DNA from 3 places in the Curtobacterium sp. LFS079 genome. Region 1 is predicted to be linked to each of the others. Evidence: predicted binding sites of a transcription regulator. Region 1 holds the regulator's gene; each other region holds the start of a gene.
What was found. Region 1 encodes Rex, which represses fermentation and respiration genes when NADH is low (regulators of the CRP and FNR family bind a similar motif). Its sites were predicted from a motif close to CTTGTGAANNNNTTCACAAG; they were not measured.

Region 1 (3,556 bases):
TCCGTGCTGGAGCAGCTTGCGGCGTCGTCCCGCAAGCGCCGCCAGGCGGCCGCCGTGTGAACATGAATGTAGCGGCCGGGACTTTCACATTGGCCTCAGCAGCCTCTAAAGTATCTAGCACATGGTTGTGATGGCTCAGCATCGGAACGCCGCAGTCATGCGCGCTGGGGTTGTCCTTGTCAGCTGAGAGCAAAGGAATATGGAGAATGTCCGCAGAGACCAACTTCTCGAATGCGCGATTCATGACCGTGGCCGAAGTGGCCGAGGTTCTCCGGGTTTCCAAAATGACCGTGTACCGTCTGGTCCACTCCGGTGAAATGCCGGCCGTCCGGTTCGGCCGGTCATTCCGGGTCCCCGAGGAAGCCGTTGCCCAGTACCTCAAGGGTGCCGTGGTGGACGGCCGCTCGGAGAGCGCCTGACGCCAAAGGGCCCTCGCGGGTCCACGGTCATTGGGTGCCGCTGCGAGGCGGTACCCTGTTAAGGAACGTTTTACGTCACTGTAAGAATCCGTCTGTTGCGGGGCCTTCACCGGCCCCGTCCGGCAGGCGGGAACTTCACTTATTTGTAAGGAACTTTCGTGGGTTCAGTTATCAAGAAGCGCCGCAAGCGTATGGCCAAGAAGAAGCACCGCAAGTTGCTTCGCAAGACCCGCCACCAGCGTCGCAATAAGAAGTAGAAATACTTCGCAGTGCGTGAATGCCCGTTGCCTTTCGAGGCGGCGGGCATTTTTGCGCCCTGGGGAGCACAGCGCCCGGAGGCGTCAGATATGGAGGCGTCAGACCCGGGGGCCGCGGAACTTGCTGAAGCCGCGCCACAGGCCATACACGGCACCGCCGACCGTGGCTGCCTTCAGGCCCAAGGTGGCGGCGCGGCGTCCGGAACGGAAGTCGTAGACCGGCCAGTTGTTTTCGCGGGCGTGGCGGCGCAGGGAGGCGTCGGGGTTGATGCACACCGGATGGCCCACCAGGGTGAGCAGCGGGATGTCGTTGTGTGAGTCGCTGTACGCCCAGCAGCGTTGCAGGTCCAGGCCTTCCTCGTCAGCGACCTGCTGAACGGCAACGGCTTTCGCCGGTCCGTGCAGGATGTCACCCACGAGCCTGCCGGTGTAGGAGCCGTCCTCGATTTCGCCCACCGTGCCCAGTGCGCCGGTCAGGCCCAGCCGGGTAGCAATCACTTTTGCGACCTCGACGGGCGTCGCGGTCACCAGCCAGACCTTCCGGCCGACCCGCAGATGCTGTTCGGCCAGTGCCTTCGTGCCGGGCCAGATCCGGGACTCGATCATCTCGTCGTAGACTTCTTCGCCCAGTTCCTCGACCTCGGAGACCTTGATTCCTGCGGCCAGGGTCAGGGCGGAATCGCGGACTGCGTGGACGTCATCCATGTTTTCGCCGCGGAGCACAAACTTGAACTGCTTCCACGCGAAGCCCGCGGCCTGGGACAGGGTGAAGGCCTTGCGTTCGTACATTTTCCGCGCCACATGGAAGAGGCTTGCGCCCCGCATCAAGGTGTTGTCGACGTCGAAGAATGCGGCTTCGCCGTATTGCTGCTTCACAGCCGGCGCGGTGGCCACAGCGGCGTTCTTCTCGTCGGGCATGCCATGAGTCTAGTCAATTGCCCTGCCGGACGCCGTGCCGCGCCTTCCGCGTGAACCCGCGTCGTGCGCGCTTCGACGACGCCCCGCGGCTCGGGCTACCGTTGGAACATGCCGATTCCCGACGTCGTCCTCCTCACCAAATCCGACTGCCACCTCTGCGCTGCGGCGCGGGACGCCGTCGAGCGCGTTGCCTCCGGGCTGGGGCTGCCGTGGCGGGAAATGTCCATCGAAGGCGATGCCGAACTGCGCGAACGTTACGCAGAGGAGATCCCGGTGGTCCTGGTGGACGGCATCCAGCGGGATTTCTGGAAGATCGACGAAGCACGGCTCACCAGGGTCCTGCAGAAGGCCATCGCGTCCTGACTGCGGCCCCGGTGGCTTTGTTGACTCCGGGAACCCCGCAATAGAGTGGGACAACAAAGCAACACAATGGAGAAGACCGTGACTGCGCTGGAACCATCCGCCGAGCCCGCGCCGGGCGAGCAGGATTCTGCTGCCAAGCAGATCCCGCCCGCAGCCGTGGCCCGGATGACGCTCTACCTGCGCGCGCTCAACTCCCTCCTTGGTGAAGGCGTGGAGCGGGTTTCCTCCGAAGCGCTGGCCGAGGCCTCAGGGGTCAGTTCCTCCACCCTGCGCAAGGACCTTTCCTATGTCGGTTCCTACGGCACCCGGGGCGTGGGTTACGAAGTCCAGTACCTGAGCCGCCATATCGCGGCCGCACTGGGCCTGACCCACGACTGGAAAGTGGCGATTGTCGGGGCCGGAAACCTTGGCAAGGCACTGGCCAGGTACGGCGGTTTCCAGTCGCGCGGCTTTGACGTGGTGGCCATCCTCGACGCCGACCCCATGGTGGTCGGCAACGAAGTCGGCTGGCTGCGGGTCAGCGATGCCGCGAACCTCGAGCAGGTCCTGCAACGGACCGGCACCAACATGGTGGTCCTGGCCCTGCCCGCTGCCGTGGCACAGGATGTGTGCGACCGCGTGATCAAGGCCGGGATCCGCAGCATCCTCAGTTTCGCGCCTGTGCTGCTGCAGGTACCTCCGCACGTCAACTTGCGGAAGGTGGACATGGCCACCGAGCTGCAGATCCTCGCCTACCACGCACAACGGGCGCAGACCCCGGGCCAAGCCGTCTGATATTGCCCGACGGCGGTCGGGACTGCGCCCGCTGTTGTTGATCGGTTCCTGCCTAGCGGCCGTACGGACCCTGGCTGTAGGGATTGGCGAAAGGCTGTGCCTTGCGGAAGTACGGAGCCGAAGCCGGCAGGTAGAGCATCACGATCGCAGCGATGCCGAGCAGGATGGTGAGGAGCTGAAGGATTCCGAAGAGCGGCCCCAGCTCGAAGAGCCCGAAGAGCCCGAAGATCGACACTGCGGCGAACACTGTGCCAAGGATCCGTGCCCAGTTCTTTCCCTTGCGGACCGGGAACGCGACCAGGGCATACAAGCCAAGATTGATGACCGCGCCGATGATGCCGCTGACAGCCAGGAGCCCGTTGAGGCTTTGGGTCGTCCCAGGTGGCAGGGCCTGGCCCTGTTGGCGGGCGGCCTGCTCCATCACGGTCATGATGTAGTCCTGCCCTGTGAACGCGAAGACAAGGCTGCTGATGGCAGAGAGGATACCGGCGCCCACAATCATCAGGAACGCCGTGTTCACCAGCTGCGGAACGTCCGACGTCGTGGAGGGCTGCTGGCTGGGCCATGGAGCTTGGCCATACGGGGACTGGCCGTACGGAGACTGGCCATAGGGAGACTGCCCGTACTGGGGTGCCGAAGGCTGTTGCCCGAATTGCCCGTACTGGGGCGCATTCTGCCCGTACTGGGGCGCATTCTGCCCGTACTGGGGCGCCGAAGGCTGTTGACCATACTGGGGCGCGTTCTGCCCGTACTGCGGCTGGGCCTGCTGCCCGTACTGGGGCTGTTCGGGCTGGCCCTGTCCGGAACCGGCGTTCTCGCCGGAGT
Region 2 (3,556 bases), on a different contig from region 1:
AGCTCGTCCTGAAAGGGCAGGGGACCGTGCGGGAACTCGGTGACCAGCTCACCAGCAACCGCCGGTCACTGAACCAGTACATCCACGAGAAGGGAGTCCGCTCCTGCCAGATCGTCATGGGCGTCACCGAGCTTCACCCGGGCTCCATGTGGAACACCATGCCGGCACATACGCACGACCGGCGCACGGAATGCTACCTGTACTTCGATGTGCCGGAGGAGGCCCGCGTGATCCACCTGATGGGCCAACCCGATGAAACGCGCCACCTCCTTGTCGCCGACCGCCAGGCAGTGATTTCGCCGTCGTGGTCGCTGCACTCTGGCGTCGGCACCGCGGCGTACTCATTCATCTGGGCCATGGCGGGGGAGAACCAGTCCTTTGACGACATGGATGCCGTTCCCGTCAGTTCCCTGAGCTGAACGGGACCATGAAACGCGTCTGTTTCCAGCTCCAGGTCAAACCCGCGCGCACCGAGGAATACAGGCAGCGCCATGCCGAGGTCTGGCCGGAGATGCTGCATGCGCTGAAGGACAGCGGATGGCACAACTACTCGCTCTTCCTCCGGCCCGACGGACTGCTGATCGGCTACTTCGAAACGGAAGACCTTGACGCGGCCCGGAGCCGGATGGCCGCAACGGACGTCAACGCGCGGTGGCAGGCCCAAATGGCGGAATTCTTCGATGACCTTGAGGGAGCGCCCGACGAAGGCTTCGTTCAGTTGACGGAGGTGTTCCATCTCGAGGACCAGTTGGATCGCCCGCCTGCGGGCAACGAGGGATGATCTGAAATTGCGAGCCGCGTCCCGGGACTCCGGGACGCGGCTCATTCACGGCCTTAGGGGAGTGCAGCGGGAGCTAGCGTGCTCGTACTGGCCCGCACCACCAGCTCGGGGTTGAACACTACGTGCTCCCGGGCCCCGGAGGGGTCTTCGAGCTCCTGTGCCAGCAAGCGGATGGCGGTCCGCCCGATCTCTTCCGCCGGCTGGCGGATGGAGGACAGGGGCACCACTGCCGAGCGCGCGAAAGCAATGTCGTCGTAGCCGATCAGGGCCACGTCTTCCGGAATGCGCAATGAATTCAGCAGCAGCACGGACTGCATGACGCCCGTGGCCAGCAAATCGTTCGCGCAGAAGATCCCGTCCGGCAAGAGGTGGCGTGGACGCTGCACCAGGGCATCGCCCACGCTCCGCCCGGCGAGCACGTCCAGGTCTTCGGTCGGGAGGAACTCCAGGGAGACTCCCGGATGTTCGGCGATCGCCTTCTCTGCCCCCCTGAGACGGTCGGCCACCTGCTGCAGGTGCCGTCCGCCACCGACGAAGGCGATCCGCGTCCGTCCCTGCTCCAGCAGGTGTGTTGCGGCCAGGTATCCGCCGTGGACGTCGTCCACGGAAACCGAGCTGTACAGGGCCGGATCGCCCTCACGGTCAACGAGCACGACGGAGACGCCCCTCGTCTTCAGCTCAGCCACCCGGGCGGTGAGGTCGCCGACCGGTGTGATCAGCAGGCCTTGAACGCGCTGTTCCTCGAAAAGGTCGATGTAGCGGGATTCCCGCTCCTTGTCGTGGCGGCTGCTGGCGAAGACGATCGAATTGCCCTCGACGGCGGCCGCATCTTCCGCACCCCGCGCCAGGGACGCGAAGAACGGGTTGGCAGCGTCCAACATGATCAAGCCGATCGTCCGGCTTCGTCCGGCGCGGAGCTGACGCGCAGCATCATTGCGCACGAAGCCAAGCTCATCGATCGCGCGGAGGACCTTCTCCTTGGTCCTGGGGCTGACCCTCTCTGGATGGTTCAGCACGTGCGAGACCGTGCCCACCGCAACCCCCGCCCGGTCGGCGACATCCTTCACACTTGCCGAGCGCACCCTGCCTCCTGACGTTTCCGCTTTGACCCTTGACACGTTACTAGATACAACTTACATTTGAAACGAACTTATGAAACGATTCAAAAGGCAGCGGGAGACCGGTTCACCTTGAATCGTCCGCCCTTGGAATTAGAGGTCCGCCCATGACACTGTTGTCCAGCATCCTGCCACGCCTCGAGGGGCTCGCCATCGAAGTCCCTTCGTGGGCATATGGCAATTCGGGGACACGTTTCAAGGTGTTCGGCACGCCGGGAACGCCGCGCACCGTCCAGGAGAAGCTGGCCGACGCCGCGAAGGTCCATGAGCTCACGGGCTTGGCGCCCACGGTCGCCCTGCACATTCCATGGGACAAGGTGGAAGACTACTCGGAGCTCCGTGCGTACGCGGAAAGCCTCGGTGTCGGGCTGGGCACGATCAACTCGAACACTTTCCAGGATGACGAGTACAAGTTCGGTTCGCTGACGGCGTCGGACGACGCCGTCCGGCGCCGCGCGATCGATCACCACCTTGGGTGCATCGAGATCATGCATGCCACGGGCTCCCGGGACCTGAAGGTCTGGTTGGCGGACGGCACCAACTACCCGGGCCAGGACGATATGCGCGGACGCCAGGACCGGCTGGCCGAGTCCCTCCAGGAGATCTACGCCGCCCTCGGCGACAGGCAGCGCCTGGTCCTTGAATACAAGTTCTTCGAGCCGGCTTTCTACCACACCGATGTTCCCGACTGGGGCACCTCCTACGCCCAGACGGCGGCGCTGGGGGAGAAGGCGTTCGTGTGCCTGGACACCGGTCACCACGCTCCCGGCACGAACATCGAGTTCATCGTGATGCAGCTGCTGCGCCTGGGCAAGCTTGGTTCCTTCGACTTCAACTCGCGCTTCTATGCCGACGACGACCTGATCGTCGGCGCGGCGGATCCGTTCCAGCTCTTCCGCATCATGCACGAAGTGATCCGCGGAGGGGGACTGGCCAAGGACTCCGGCGTCGCCCTGATGCTTGACCAGTGCCACAACCTGGAGGAAAAGATCCCGGGTCAGATCCGTTCGGTCCTGAACGTGCAGGAAATGACCGCCCGCGCACTGCTCATCGACACCGCAGCGTTGGCCGAGGCCCGGCGGGCCGGGGATGTCCTGGCCGCCAACGGCATCTTCAACGATGCCTTCTACACCGATGTCCGCCCGGCCCTGGCCGAGTGGCGTGAATCCCGCGGCCTGCCCGCCGACCCGATCGCTGCCTGCAAGGCCAGCGGTTACCAGAAGAAGATCAACGAGGACCGCGCAGGCGGCCAGCAAGCCGGATGGGGCGCATAAAGAGCATGAACATGCAGAACACAGCGAACAAAACCGTTGAAGACCTGATCACCCGTTCCAACCGCCTTGGCGCGGACAGGCGGAACACCAATTTCGCCGGCGGCAACACGTCCGCCAAGGGCACCGGGACGGACCCCGTGACGGACCAGGACGTCGAACTGCTTTGGGTCAAGGGCTCCGGCGGCGACCTGGGCACGCTGAAGACCGAAAACCTGGCTGTTCTGAGGCTGGATCGCCTGCAGGCACTGAAGGATGTATACCCCGGCGTCGAGCGTGAAGACGAAATGGTGGCTGCCTTCGATTACTGCCTGCACGGCAAGGGCGGTGCAGCACCGTCGATCGATACCGCCATGCACGGCCTGGTGGACGCGGCCCATGTGGAC
Region 3 (3,556 bases), on a different contig from region 1:
AGGCTGGGGGACACCACAAGGATCATGGCGTCGCACGAGCGGATCTGTTCGATGATGACGTCCCACCATGCCTGGCCGCCGTCCAGGTTGCTGTCCACCCAGGCCTCATGGTGCAGGGCCGAAATGCCTGCCCTGATGTCGTTGAGCGCGTCCTGGTCTTCCCGGGCGTAGGAGATGAAAACCCGCCTGCCGGAGCGGCCGGATGATTGAGGAGCTGCTGTTCCGCTCATGGGATCCTGGTCTCGCCTGAACGAATAAATACAATGATTGGTGAAAATAAGGATACGCGTCCGAAGTGGCCGTTGCTAGCCCCCGCGTGAAGCAAGCCACATGGTGTGCTCGCGGCTGATCGCGTCCTCGGCGTCGGAAACTGCCGTTCCCCATGAGGCCTCGTCAGCATCCTGCAAAAGGGACTCCTGCAAGGCGAGTTCCCTGCTGGTCAGGCTGTATGCGGCGGCGAGCTGAGCGTGCTGCTTGAGGGCGAGCCAAGCGGCACTGGCGCCGATGACAGAGCCCAGGACGCCTCCGAGGTCTATCTCCGAGACACCGGCGAACTTCAACGTAGCCAATGCCACAGCAAGGATCTCAGCAGAGACCAACACCGTGCGCCACACCTCGGCCCGCCGCTTGTTCGCGGCAGCCTTGGCTGCATACCACTTGCGCTGGGCGAGGGTCCGTTGCCTGAGGTAGGCGGACTTCCTCTCTTCGAAGGTGCTGTGCCGCAGGGCGGTCATGGAGTCGGTGACCAGCGGGCTGTCCGTGGCGATGGCCACCCGGTCGCCGCCCTTCTGAGCCAGTTGCTCGGCTCTCTCCCGGAGGATCTTGCGTGCGCCTGCGTCACTGAGTTCCCCTCCGAACGGGTCACCGTGGACGGAGTAGCGCCAGGCCATGGTTTTCATGGACTCAGCCAGCGCCCGCCCCGCGTACCAGTCACGTTCCGGCTGGACGTAGGCAAGGATCAGTTCGCAGATGAGTGCCACGAGGAAGGCTGCAAGCACCACTAGCGAAGACAGGCCGAGATTTCCGACGGCCAGGGGGATGGCGCCCCCCACCGCGCCGGCAATGGTGCTGCCCAAACGCAAACGGTTCAGGAACAGGTACTTCCGCTGGCCCTTCAAGGATGCGGAGTCGGCATCCTTGAAGTAGCCCGGCAGCTCGAGGACTTCACTCACGACAGCACTCCGTTCGCCCCACGGGACCGGCGCACCGGCAGCCGGTGGTTGGATTGTAGGTCCCGCCATGGACGGCGGCCAGAGCCTAAGCCACGTTCCTTTCCGGGGCGTGTGAGTGATTTCACTGCGCAAGGGCGTCCGGGGGATGCTCCCCAGACCCTAGAATGGATGGTGAACGTTGAAGTTCCCCGCTGGTACTGCGTTCGCAGCCGGCGGTTTTTCTTTGCGATCGTTCGTGGCGTCCGGGGCGGACCGAAGTCCCGGTGTGCCAGTGCCGCAGGATTACTCCGGGCGGCCGCCATCTGCGCACGAGGACGTGCGCGGTTGACCCTAGGAAGGTAGTTCTGTGACCCAGTCGTCTGATTCTTGTCTTGATTCGTGGATGGGCCGCGAGGCGCTCGCCGAAGCCATGATCCCGGTCATTGGCCGTTTGTACCGTGAAAACAATGTGGTGACCAGCATTCACGGGCGCAGCCTCATCAACAAGTCCTCCATGAACATCCTGAAGGCGCACCGTTTCGCCCGCCGGATGAGCAACGCAGAGCTCCCTCTGGAAGAAACCGCTCCGCTGCTCGACGCCCTTGTCGGGCTCGATCTCGGTGCGGCAGCCATCGACATTGCGCTCCTCAACGAGAAGTTCAAGGCCGAGGCCCCCGGAACCTCCCTGGAGGCATTCCTTCGTCAAGAACTGGCTGCCATTGTGGGCCGCCGCGGCGCTGACGACCGCACCAGCACCGACGTCGTCCTGTACGGCTTCGGCCGCATCGGCCGCCTGCTGGCCCGCCTCCTGATCGAAAAGGCGGGAGGCGGACACGGCCTCCGCCTGCGCGCCATCGTGGTCCGCAAGGGTGCCGAGAACGATCTCGCCAAGCGTGCCAGCCTGCTGCGCCGCGACTCGGTGCACGGTTCCTTCGAAGGCACCATCCGCGTGGACGAGGAAGCCAACACCATCACCGCCAACGGTGTGCAGATCCAGGTGATCTACTCGGACAACCCCTCCACCGTTGACTACACCGCCTACGGGATCAAGGATGCCCTGGTGGTGGACAACACCGGCCGCTGGCGCGACGCCGAGGGCCTGTCCCAGCACCTTCAGAGCAAGGGCGTCGCACGCGTCCTCCTCACGGCGCCGGGCAAGGGCGAGCTGAAGAACATCGTCCACGGCATCAACCACACGTCCATCCAGGACAGTGACACGATCGTCACCGCCGCTTCCTGCACAACCAACGCCATCACCCCGGTGCTGAAGGCGCTCAACGACAAGTTCGGCGTCATCCACGGCCACGTGGAAACGGTGCACTCCTTCACCAACGACCAGAACCTGATCGACAACTTCCACAAGGGCGACCGCCGTGGACGTTCGGCGGCCCTGAACATGGTCATCACTGAAACCGGGGCGGCGAAGGCTGTCGCAAAGGCTCTTCCCGAGCTCCAGGGCAAGCTGACGGGCAACGCGATCCGCGTTCCCACCCCGGATGTCTCCATGGCCATCCTGAACCTCAACCTTGAGAAGGGCACCACCAAGGACGAGGTCAACAACTACCTGCGCGAAATGTCCCTGCACTCTTCGCTGCGCAAGCAGATCGACTACATCGATTCGCCTGAGGTTGTCTCCACTGACTTCGTCGGCTCCCGCCGCGCGGGCATCGTCGACGGCCTCGCCACCATCGCCAACGACAAGAACCTCGTCGTTTACGTCTGGTACGACAACGAATTCGGCTACAGCTGCCAGGTGGTCCGCGTGATGGAGGAAATGGCCGGCGTGAACCCGCCGTTCTTCCCGGCCCAGGAAGCACCTGTTGCTGCTGAGCCCGCCTTGGAAGCCGTCACTGTCTGACCTGTTTTCAGGAAGCTTCGGCTTTCCCGGCCTGTTCTCTGGAATCGGCCGGGAAAGCTGAGCAAAATGGTCCCATGGAACGCGAAGAGACCCTGGACCACGACACCACACTGGAGCACGCGCTCGACGTTGCCCGGGCAAACCAGAAGGAAGCCAAAAGGCTGCTTGACGGCGCCCGTGCGGCCCACAAGGCCGGGGACGTCACTGCGGAGCGTGTAGCGCAGCTTGAATCACTGTTGGCGATTGCCGACGAAGACCTCAAACGGGTGGCCCGGGAGCAATAGCTTCCCCTATCTACCGGGCCGGGCGACCGGGCGGCCGGTGTGTCCTCCTCCACACTGTGGACCGCACCAATAATGTCTGCCGCCTGGCCTAGGCTCAAGGGATTGAAACCGCAGTGAAAGGACCTTCCCTTGAGTACCACCTGGACCGCCTTCCGGCGTGCCCGACGCCGATCCCGCCAAGCATGGGTCGCGCTGGCCTTAGTCCTGGCAGCCGCTGTGGGCGGCGCCGCGTGGTTCTTCAGCAGCGGCCAGTTTGCCGTGGC

Region 2: rhaI (L-rhamnose isomerase) is a predicted target of Rex. The motif match lies at 1,931-1,950, and genes of this name have one in related genera.
Region 3: ACNQPB_RS11405 (glyceraldehyde-3-phosphate dehydrogenase) is a predicted target of Rex. The motif match lies at 1,281-1,300, and genes of this name have one in related genera.

What each region holds. Positions count from the first base shown of each region.
Region 1 is NZ_JBFPFO010000001.1:322,470-326,025, forward strand. Features, by position in the region: gene ACNQPB_RS01525 (3-deoxy-7-phosphoheptulonate synthase) at 1-60, shown strand, start outside; gene ACNQPB_RS01530 (helix-turn-helix domain-containing protein) at 207-419, shown strand; gene ACNQPB_RS01535 (30S ribosomal protein bS22) at 578-676, shown strand; gene ACNQPB_RS01540 (HAD family hydrolase) at 776-1,594, opposite strand; gene ACNQPB_RS01545 (glutaredoxin family protein) at 1,703-1,957, shown strand; gene ACNQPB_RS01550 (redox-sensing transcriptional repressor Rex) at 2,024-2,731, shown strand; gene ACNQPB_RS01555 (tetraspanin family protein) at 2,784-3,556, opposite strand, start outside.
Region 2 is NZ_JBFPFO010000018.1:13,477-17,032, forward strand. Features, by position in the region: gene kduI (5-dehydro-4-deoxy-D-glucuronate isomerase) at 1-419, shown strand, start outside; gene ACNQPB_RS19160 (L-rhamnose mutarotase) at 428-781, shown strand; gene ACNQPB_RS19165 (LacI family DNA-binding transcriptional regulator) at 835-1,863, opposite strand; gene rhaI (L-rhamnose isomerase) at 2,007-3,173, shown strand; gene ACNQPB_RS19175 (bifunctional aldolase/short-chain dehydrogenase) at 3,179-3,556, shown strand, end outside.
Region 3 is NZ_JBFPFO010000005.1:278,714-282,269, forward strand. Features, by position in the region: gene ACNQPB_RS11395 (TIR domain-containing protein) at 1-230, opposite strand, end outside; gene ACNQPB_RS11400 (DUF4231 domain-containing protein) at 306-1,172, opposite strand; gene ACNQPB_RS11405 (glyceraldehyde-3-phosphate dehydrogenase) at 1,519-3,009, shown strand; gene ACNQPB_RS11410 (hypothetical protein) at 3,084-3,293, shown strand; gene ACNQPB_RS11415 (HNH endonuclease family protein) at 3,423-3,556, shown strand, end outside.